Regions from separate parts of the Streptomyces sp. NPDC002577 genome, predicted to be linked through region 1. Evidence: riboswitches for the same ligand, from Rfam matches in the RefSeq annotation. Region 1 holds a riboswitch; the other holds the start of a gene.

What was found. A riboswitch is a leader RNA that binds a small molecule or an ion and turns the genes downstream of it on or off. The one in region 1 is predicted to bind glycine.
Region 2: another riboswitch for glycine. It lies ahead of gcvP (aminomethyl-transferring glycine dehydrogenase); the one in region 1 lies ahead of gcvT (glycine cleavage system aminomethyltransferase GcvT).

Annotation. Positions count from the first base shown of each region.
Region 1 covers NZ_JBSFWK010000027.1:36,176-40,588, forward strand. Annotated here, with positions in the region: gene ACWD4J_RS27980 (enhanced serine sensitivity protein SseB) at 1-61, opposite strand, end outside; gene ACWD4J_RS27985 (AAA family ATPase) at 386-1,060, opposite strand; glycine riboswitch at 1,228-1,367, shown strand; gene gcvT (glycine cleavage system aminomethyltransferase GcvT) at 1,546-2,670, shown strand; gene gcvH (glycine cleavage system protein GcvH) at 2,944-3,321, shown strand; gene glyA (serine hydroxymethyltransferase) at 3,401-4,413, shown strand, end outside.
Region 2 covers NZ_JBSFWK010000055.1:45,475-49,887, forward strand. Annotated here, with positions in the region: gene gcvP (aminomethyl-transferring glycine dehydrogenase) at 1-2,550, opposite strand, end outside; glycine riboswitch at 2,725-2,820, opposite strand; gene ACWD4J_RS38740 (PRC-barrel domain-containing protein) at 2,982-3,359, shown strand; gene ACWD4J_RS38745 (DNA polymerase IV) at 3,275-4,413, opposite strand, start outside.

The DNA of each region.
Region 1 (4,413 bases):
GCACCTCCTCCAGCTCGTTGGCGGGCCATCCGCCGTGCGGATGGGGGTGCGGGATGTCCATGTGCCTACCACCTCGTGCCTCTGTTTGCTGCGGTTCGCACCCTAACGCCGGCCGCTGGGTCTGGCGCCCACCCCCGCCCGCGCCCGCGCCGCAAAGGCGGTACCGGCCACCGGCCGGTAGCCGCGTACGTGCCGAAGGGGACGTGGCGGGATGTCCGCCCGCTGGGGGCACCTCCCAGGCCTTTGAGGCACTGGGGGAGTACATCCCGGCGCGGCCCCGACCCACCCACCGGCCGCAGGCGCCCCAGCCGAGAACAACCCGCAGACGCGCACGCGCCAACGGACCCACCGGCGGAAGGCGAACCGCCGACCGGCAGAGCCCCGCTCACCGGTCGAAATCGACCGCCCGCAGTACATCCGCCCCCGGCCGGTCCAGCAGCACCGCAGACGAGCAGCCCACCGGCAGCTCGCCGCGCTCGACAGAGCGGATCAGTTGTGCGACCGCCCGGCGGTGTCGCGCGAACGCGTACCGGGAGACGCCTCGGCCGCGCTCCCGCTGCCCCGCCAGTGCCGTGCCGGGTGTGACGTCGAGTACCAGCAGGTGCAGGGTGGAGCCGCGGCGCCGGGCCGCGCGCCCCAGCCACCGGCGCACCCACGCCTGCGTACCGCAGTCGTGCACGACGACGCTCTCGCCAGAGCGCAGCGCGCGGCGCAGCCCGGCGTAGTGCGCGAGGCGGACGAAGGGGCGGTAGACGGCATAGGGGAACAGGCGGGGCGCCCGCCGGTCCCAGCGGTCGCGGGTGTCCTGCGAGTCGACCCGCGCGCCGGCCACGGCCCGCCGCATCAGCGTGGACTTGCCGCTGCCCGGCAGCCCGGACACGACGACGATGTCACCCGCGGCGAACGACAGGCGGCGCGGACCGCTGCCCACCCGGTCACGGAGATCGCGGACGACGGCCTCGGGGAGACGGCCGCGGTTCTTCCCGACTGCGGCGGCGGCCCGCCCCTGCAGCGCCACCCCGGTCGTGGTCGCGTATGCCCTGGTCCTCTGCACCGTGATCGTCCTCCCCGTCGGTCACATCACCCTGCCCTGACGAGTGTAAAGAGACAGTAATACCGGACAAGCTGATTACAGGGCCGTTGCTCCCGGAAGAATCCTGTTGCTCCCCTGCGACAGTGCCCGGAGGGGCGTGCAATGATGGGCGCGCCAACTGCATACCGGCCGCTTGAATCCGCGCGGGAGAGCCCTCAGCCGTCCAGGTCATGGCAGGTCCACACCGGTCCTGTTCCTGACAGATCCTGGCTGGGGCGCCGAAGGAGCAAGTCCCTCCCTTGAATCTCTCAGGCCCCGATACCGCGCGGGCGAGGCACATCTGAAAAGCGGGCCGTCACGGCCGGGCAGTCGGGTTACTGCCCAGGCGGGGACGGCTCCACCCACGGTGCAAGCCGCGGGCCCCCGGCTCGTGGCGAACCTCTCAGGTTCCGATGACAGATGGGGAGGATCGACTCGACCTCGCCCGTCATGCCCCCTGGGAGCACCCCCCTATGAGCAATGCCCTGCGCAACACCGCCCTCGATGCGCTGCACCGCGCGCTCGGCGCGACCATGACCGACTTCGCGGGCTGGGACATGCCGCTGCGGTACGGCAGCGAGCGCGACGAGCACAACGCCGTACGCACCCGGGCCGGCCTCTTCGACCTCTCTCACATGGGCGAGATCACCGTCACCGGGCCGGACGCCGCGAACCTGCTGGACTACGCGCTGGTCGGCAACATCGGCGCCGTCGCGGTCGGCCGTGCCCGCTACACCATGATCTGCCGGGAGGACGGCGGCATCCTCGACGACCTGATCGTGTACCGGCTCGCCGAGCAGGAGTACATGATCGTCGCCAACGCCTCCAACGCGCAGGTGGTGCTGGACGCCGTCACGGCCCGCGCGGCCGGTTTCGACGCGGCCGTACACGACGACCGTGACGCGTACGCGCTGATCGCGGTCCAGGGCCCCGAGTCCCCCGGCATCCTGAAGTCGCTCACCGACGCCGACCTGGACGGGCTGAAGTACTACGCCGGTCTGCCAGGCACCGTCGCGGGCGTCCCCGCGCTGATCGCCCGTACCGGCTACACGGGTGAGGACGGCTTCGAGCTGTTCGTGGCGCCCGAGCACGCGGAGAAGCTGTGGCAGGCGCTGACCGAGGCGGGCGCCCCCGTCGGTCTCGTCGCGTGCGGGCTGTCGTGCCGCGACACGCTCCGCCTGGAGGCGGGCATGCCGCTGTACGGGCACGAGCTGTCCACCGCGCTGACCCCGTTCGACGCCGGTCTGGGACGAGTGGTCAAGTTCGACAAGACCTCCAACAACGGTGACTTCGTGGGGCGCCCCGCCCTGCTCGAGGCCGCCGAGCGGGCCGAGAAGAACCCGCCCCGCAAGCTCGTCGGGCTGATCGCCGAGGGCCGCCGCGTGCCCCGCGCCGGGTACCAGGTCGTCGCCGAGGGCAAGGTGATCGGCGAGGTCACCTCCGGCGCGCCGTCGCCCACGCTCGCCAAGCCGATCGCGATCGCGTACGTCGACGCCGCCCACGCCGCGCCGGGCACGGCGGGCGTCGGAGTGGACATCCGCGGGAAGAGCGAGCCGCACCAGGTCGTCTCGCTCCCCTTCTACAAGCGCCAGAATTGAACCCTCCCCGGCCACGAAGGCAAGGGATTCCTGGCTCACGCTGCTCGACGGCTCAGTGAACCGACGAGTCTGACGCGATCAGCACCAGCCGGGTCGAAACCAGCCCGGAAAAGAAACAGACGCCGCGGACCATGGGAAATCGGACGTGGTTCTCGTCCGAAGCACCCGCGGCGGCACCCGTACCACGGCGTGAGCGGCTGATATCCCTCTGTAGTCAGCACCCGCATCACCCCACCATCACAGCACCGTCCCGCGTACAGGAGAATTCAGGTCATGAGCAACCCCCAGCAGCTGCGCTACAGCAAAGAGCACGAGTGGGTGTCGGCCGCCGAGGACGGCGTCTCGACGGTCGGCATCACCGAGTACGCCGCGAACGCGCTGGGCGATGTCGTCTACGCCCAGCTCCCGGAGGTCGGCGACACGGTGACCGCGGGCGAGACCTGCGGCGAGCTGGAGTCGACCAAGTCGGTCAGCGATCTGTACGCGCCCGTCTCCGGTGAGGTCACCGAGACCAACGAGGACGTAGTCAACGACCCGTCGCTGGTGAACTCCGCGCCCTTCGAGGGCGGCTGGCTGTTCAAGGTACGCGTCTCGGAGGAGCCGGCCGACCTGCTCTCCGCCGACGAGTACGCCGACTTCTCCGGCAACTGACCCCGGCGCCCGGCCGTACCGACCGTACGGCCGCACCGACCGACGCACCGAAATGACCGCCGCACCGAACGGGACCTCGATGTCGCTTCTCAACTCCTCCCTTCACGAGCTCGACCCGGATGTCGCCGCCGCCGTCGACGCCGAGCTCCACCGCCAGCAGTCCACGCTCGAGATGATCGCCTCGGAGAACTTCGCTCCGGTGGCCGTCATGGAGGCGCAGGGCTCGGTGCTGACCAACAAGTACGCCGAGGGCTACCCCGGCCGCCGCTACTACGGCGGCTGCGAGCACGTGGACGTCATCGAGCAGATCGCCATCGACCGGATCAAGGCGCTGTTCGGTGCCGAGGCAGCCAACGTGCAGCCGCACTCCGGCGCGCAGGCGAACGCGGCGGCGATGTTCGCGCTGCTGCAGCCCGGCGACACGATCATGGGCCTGAACCTGGCGCACGGCGGCCACCTGACCCACGGCATGAAGATCAACTTCTCCGGCAAGCTGTACAACGTGGTCGCCTACCACGTGGACGACAACGGCGTCGTGGACATGGCCGAGGTCGAGCGCCTCGCCAAGGAGTCCAAGCCGAAGCTGATCGTCGCCGGCTGGTCGGCGTACCCGCGCCAGCTGGACTTCGCCGCGTTCCGCCGAATCGCGGACGAGGTCGGCGCCTACCTCATGGTCGACATGGCGCACTTCGCCGGCCTCGTCGCGGCCGGGCTCCACCCCAACCCGGTCCCGCACGCCCATGTCGTGACCACGACCACGCACAAGACGCTGGGCGGCCCGCGCGGCGGAGTGATCCTCTCCACCCAGGAACTCGCCAAGAAGATCAACTCGGCGGTGTTCCCCGGTCAGCAGGGCGGCCCGCTGGAGCACGTCATCGCGGCCAAGGCCGTCTCCTTCAAGGTCGCGGCGAGCGAGGAGTTCAAGGAGCGCCAGCAGCGCACCCTCGAGGGCTCCAAGATCATCGCCGAGCGCCTCGTGCAGCCCGACGTCACCGAGGCCGGCGTCTCCGTCCTCTCCGGCGGCACCGACGTCCACCTCGTCCTGGTCGACCTGCGCCACAGCGAGCTCGACGGCCAGCAGGCCGAGGACCG
Region 2 (4,413 bases), on a different contig from region 1:
GAACGACATCGTCGGCGCGTGGAAGCCGTAGTCGATGAGGCGCTTGGCCACGTCGTCGACGGTCACGCCGGTCGCCTTGGTCAGCGGCCGCAGATCGATGATGCACTCGTGTGCGACGAGCCCGCCGGGGCCCGTGTAGAGCACCGGGTAGTGCGGCTCGAGCCGCTTGGCGACGTAGTTGGCGGACAGCACGGCGACCTGCGTCGCACGCTTCAGCCCCTCGCCGCCCATGAGCCGCACGTACGCCCAGGAGATGGGCAGGATTCCGGCGGAACCCCAGGGGGCGGCGGAGATCGGGCCGACACCGGTCGCAGGGCCCGCCGCTGGCTGCAGCGGGTGGTTCGGCAGATACGGGGCGAGGTGCGCCCGGACGCCGACGGGGCCGACACCGGGGCCGCCGCCGCCGTGCGGGATGCAGAACGTCTTGTGCAGGTTCAGGTGCGACACGTCGCCACCGAAGTGGCCCGGCTTGGCGAGGCCCACCAGCGCGTTCAGGTTCGCGCCGTCCACGTACACCTGACCGCCCGCGTCGTGCACGGCCGCGCAGATGTCGGCGACGTGCTCCTCGAACACACCGTGCGTCGACGGGTACGTAATCATGAGTACGGACAGCTCGTCGCGGTACTGCTCGATCTTGGCGCGCAGGTCCTCGACGTCGATCTCGCCGTCGTCCGCGGTCTTCACGACCACGACCTTCATGCCCGCCATGACCGCGCTCGCGGCGTTGGTGCCGTGCGCCGACGACGGGATGAGGCAGACCGTGCGCTGGTCGTCGCCGTTGGCCCGGTGGTAGCCGCGTACGGCCAGCAGACCGGCGAGCTCACCCTGCGAACCGGCATTCGGCTGCAGCGACACCTTGTCGTAGCCGGTGACCTCCGCGAGCCGCTCCTCCAGCTCCGTGATGAGCGTGAGGTACCCCTGTGCCTGGTCGGCCGGCGCGAAGGGGTGCAGCTGGCCGAACTCGGGCCAGGTGATCGGCTCCATCTCCGTGGTCGCGTTGAGCTTCATCGTGCAGGAGCCCAGCGGGATCATGCCGCGGTCGAGCGCGTAGTCGCGGTCGGCGAGCCTGCGCAGGTAGCGCAGCATCGCGGTCTCCGAGCGGTGCTGGTGGAACACCGGATGCGTGAGGAAGTCGTCGGTGCGCAGCAGCGACTCGGGCAGCGCCTCGGCGGCCGTCGCGTCCAGCGCCTCGATGTCCGCCTCGACGCCGAAGGCCGTCCAGACGGCGCCCAGCTGCGCACGCGTGGTGGTCTCGTCGCAGGCGATGCCCACGTGGTCGGCGTCGACCAGACGTACGTTGACCCCGCGCTCACGGGCCGCGGAGACGATCTCGGCCGCCTTGCCCGGAACCCGGGCGGTCAGCGTGTCGAAGTACGCGCCGTGCACGACCTCGACTCCGCCGGCCCGCAGGCCCTCGGCGAGGATCGTGGCGTACCGGTGGGTCCGCTGCGCGATCGCCTTCAGGCCGTCCGAGCCGTGGTAGACGGCGTACATGCCCGCCATCACGGCGAGGAGCACCTGCGCGGTGCAGATGTTGCTGGTGGCCTTCTCGCGGCGGATGTGCTGCTCGCGGGTCTGCAGCGCGAGGCGGTACGCCTTGTTGCCGTCGGCGTCGACGGAGACGCCGACCAGACGGCCGGGCAGGTTGCGGGCGAACTTCTCGTGGACCGCCATGTAGCCGGCGTGCGGGCCGCCGAAGCCCATCGGCACACCGAACCGCTGGGTGGTGCCGACGGCGATGTCGGCTCCCAGCTCGCCCGGCGAGGTCAGCAGGGTGAGGGCCAGCAGATCGGCGGCGACGGTGACGATCGCACCGAGCTCGTGCGCCTGGTCGATGACGGGCTTGAGGTCGCGCACGGCACCCGATGCACCCGGGTACTGCAGGAGCACACCCACGACCCCGCGCCCGGCGACGTCGGCCGGGATGCCGTCGGACAGGTCGGCGACAACCACCTCGACGCCGGTCGGCTCGGCGCGCGTCTCGATCACGGCGATGGTCTGCGGCAGCGCGTCGGCGTCGACGAGGAAGACGCCGTTCTTCACCTTGCCGACACGGCGGGAGAGCGCCATGGCCTCGGCCGCCGCCGTGCCCTCGTCGAGCAGCGAGGCACCCGAGGTGGGCAGCCCGGTCAGCTCGGCCACCGTCGTCTGGAAGTTCAGCAGCGCCTCGAGGCGGCCCTGCGAGATCTCCGGCTGGTACGGCGTGTAGGCGGTGTACCAGGCAGGGTTCTCCATGACGTTGCGCAGGATCACCGGCGGGGTGAACGTGCCGTAGTAGCCGAGACCGATCATCGAGTCGAGGACCTGGTTGCGAGCGGCGAGCGAGCGCAGCTCGGCCAGCACCTCGGCCTCGGTCCGCGCACCGGGCAGCTCCAGCGCATCGGCGCTCTTGATCACATCCGGTACGGCGGCGGCGGTGAGCTCGTCGAGCGAGCCGTACCCGATCTGGGCGAGCATCTTGGCCCGTTCCCCGGCATCGGGCCCGATGTGCCGCTGCTCGAAGGGGATCCCCTGCTCCAGCTGGGAGAGCGGAATGCGGTTGGCGGTCATGTGCGGAGGCCTCCTGGTCTGACGCGACCTTCGTGGGCACCACGCGCGGGTGCCCGGACGGCCTCCCCCTCTGTCATCTCAACCTGAGAGTTTCACCGGCACGCACATGTCGCCCGGTTTTCACCGTCGGTGAGAGCGGAAGCCGTCGACGCCCGCCCTGCTTTCCAGAGTGACCTCTTCCGTGCGGTACAGGGGCCTGAGAGATTCCGGGGAGGATTTGCTCCTTCGGCGCCTCCGATCAGGACCGGAGGACTCTCCCGCACGGGGTCAGCAGCCGGTGTCAGCCTACCAGCGAGGGCCCGGCACGGGGCCTCGCCCATGACCTCGCTCCGGGTCCCGTCGGATGCGACACCCGGCGTCTCGAGTGGCCGCCTTGCCCAATGTGCTCTTTCGTAGTGCTTACGGATGAGTTGCGAGCAGCTGGAGGGCCCGTGCAGACCGACATCGATCCGCGCACTCTGATAGGTCGCAAGGCGTTCGACCGCGACGGACACAAGATCGGCACCGTCGACGAGGTCTATCTCGACGACGCGACCGGGATCCCGGAGTGGGCGGCCATCCGCACGGGCCTGTTCAGCAGGGACGCCTTCGTGCCCCTGGAGCCGAGCGAGCTGGTCGAGGGCACCTTGCGGATCCCCTTCGAACGCGCCCTCATCAAGGACGCCCCCGACTTCGGCGTGGGCCGCCATCTCTCCCCCGAACAGGAACTGCAGCTGTACCACCACTACGGCCTGGACGTCTCGGAACCGGGTGCCGCCCCGCCCCCTGACCGCGACTTCGGGCGCCTCGCGGATTCGGAGGACACCTGAGCCACCTCGACTCCCGGTCCGGCTTGCGGGCTCCCGCGACCCGCAGATTCCGGCTCAGCCGGTCTGTCACGCTCTCCGCCCGCGATCCCGTACTCGCCGCCCTCGCCCGACACTCCTGGTCCCGGGACAAGCGGCAGAGGCTCGGTCGGCTCCAGGTCCGGATCGTCGGTCCTGAACGTTCGTACGCGTCCCGGCGGGGAGCCGGGCGTCTCGAAGCGGACGGTCACCCGCCCCAGGCCGCTCCCCTGCACCCAACCCGCGCCGTACTCGGCATGCCGTACGTCGCGACCCGCCATCCAGTGCCGCTCGGCCGGCGCCCGCTCTTCCCCTTCGGGCGGCTGCGCCGCGTCCTCGTGCTCCGCTTCCTCTGCACGCTCCCCGGCCGCCTGGGCGAACAGATCCTCCTGTGTGAAGTCGGCGAGCCCGCTCACGCCGACCCCGAGCAGCCGCACTCCACCGGTGGTGTCCACGGCCTCGAGCAGCCGCCCCGCGGCCTCCCGGACCACGGCAGGGTCGTCCGTGGGGCCGCGGAGGGTCTCGGACCGGGTCAGCGTCGAGAAGTCGTACCGCCGCACCTTGAGGACCACCGTCCGGCCGGACCGCCCGGCACCCCGCAGCCGCTGCACGCACCGGTCCGCGAGCCGCTGCACCTCCAGGCGGATCCGCACCCGTTCATGGATGTCCACGTCGTACGTGTCCTCGACCGACACCGACTTGGCGTCCCGCTCGGCCACCACGGGCCGCTCGTCCCGCGCCAGCGCCATCGCGTACAGGGCAGCCCCGTGCGCCTTGCCCAGCAGCCGTACGAGCTCGTCCTCCCCTGCCTCGGCGATCTCCTCGACCGTGGTGATCCCGGCCCGCCGCAGATGGTCGCCGGTGGCCGGCCCGACGCCCGGCAGCACCCGCACCGACATAGGACCGAGCAGGGCCCGTTCCGTGCCCGGCCGTATCAGCACGAGGCCGTCCGGCTTGGCCTCCTCGGAGGCGATCTTGGCGACCATCTTCGACGCGGCGAGGCCCACGGACCCGGTCAGCCCCGTGAGCGCCTTGATGT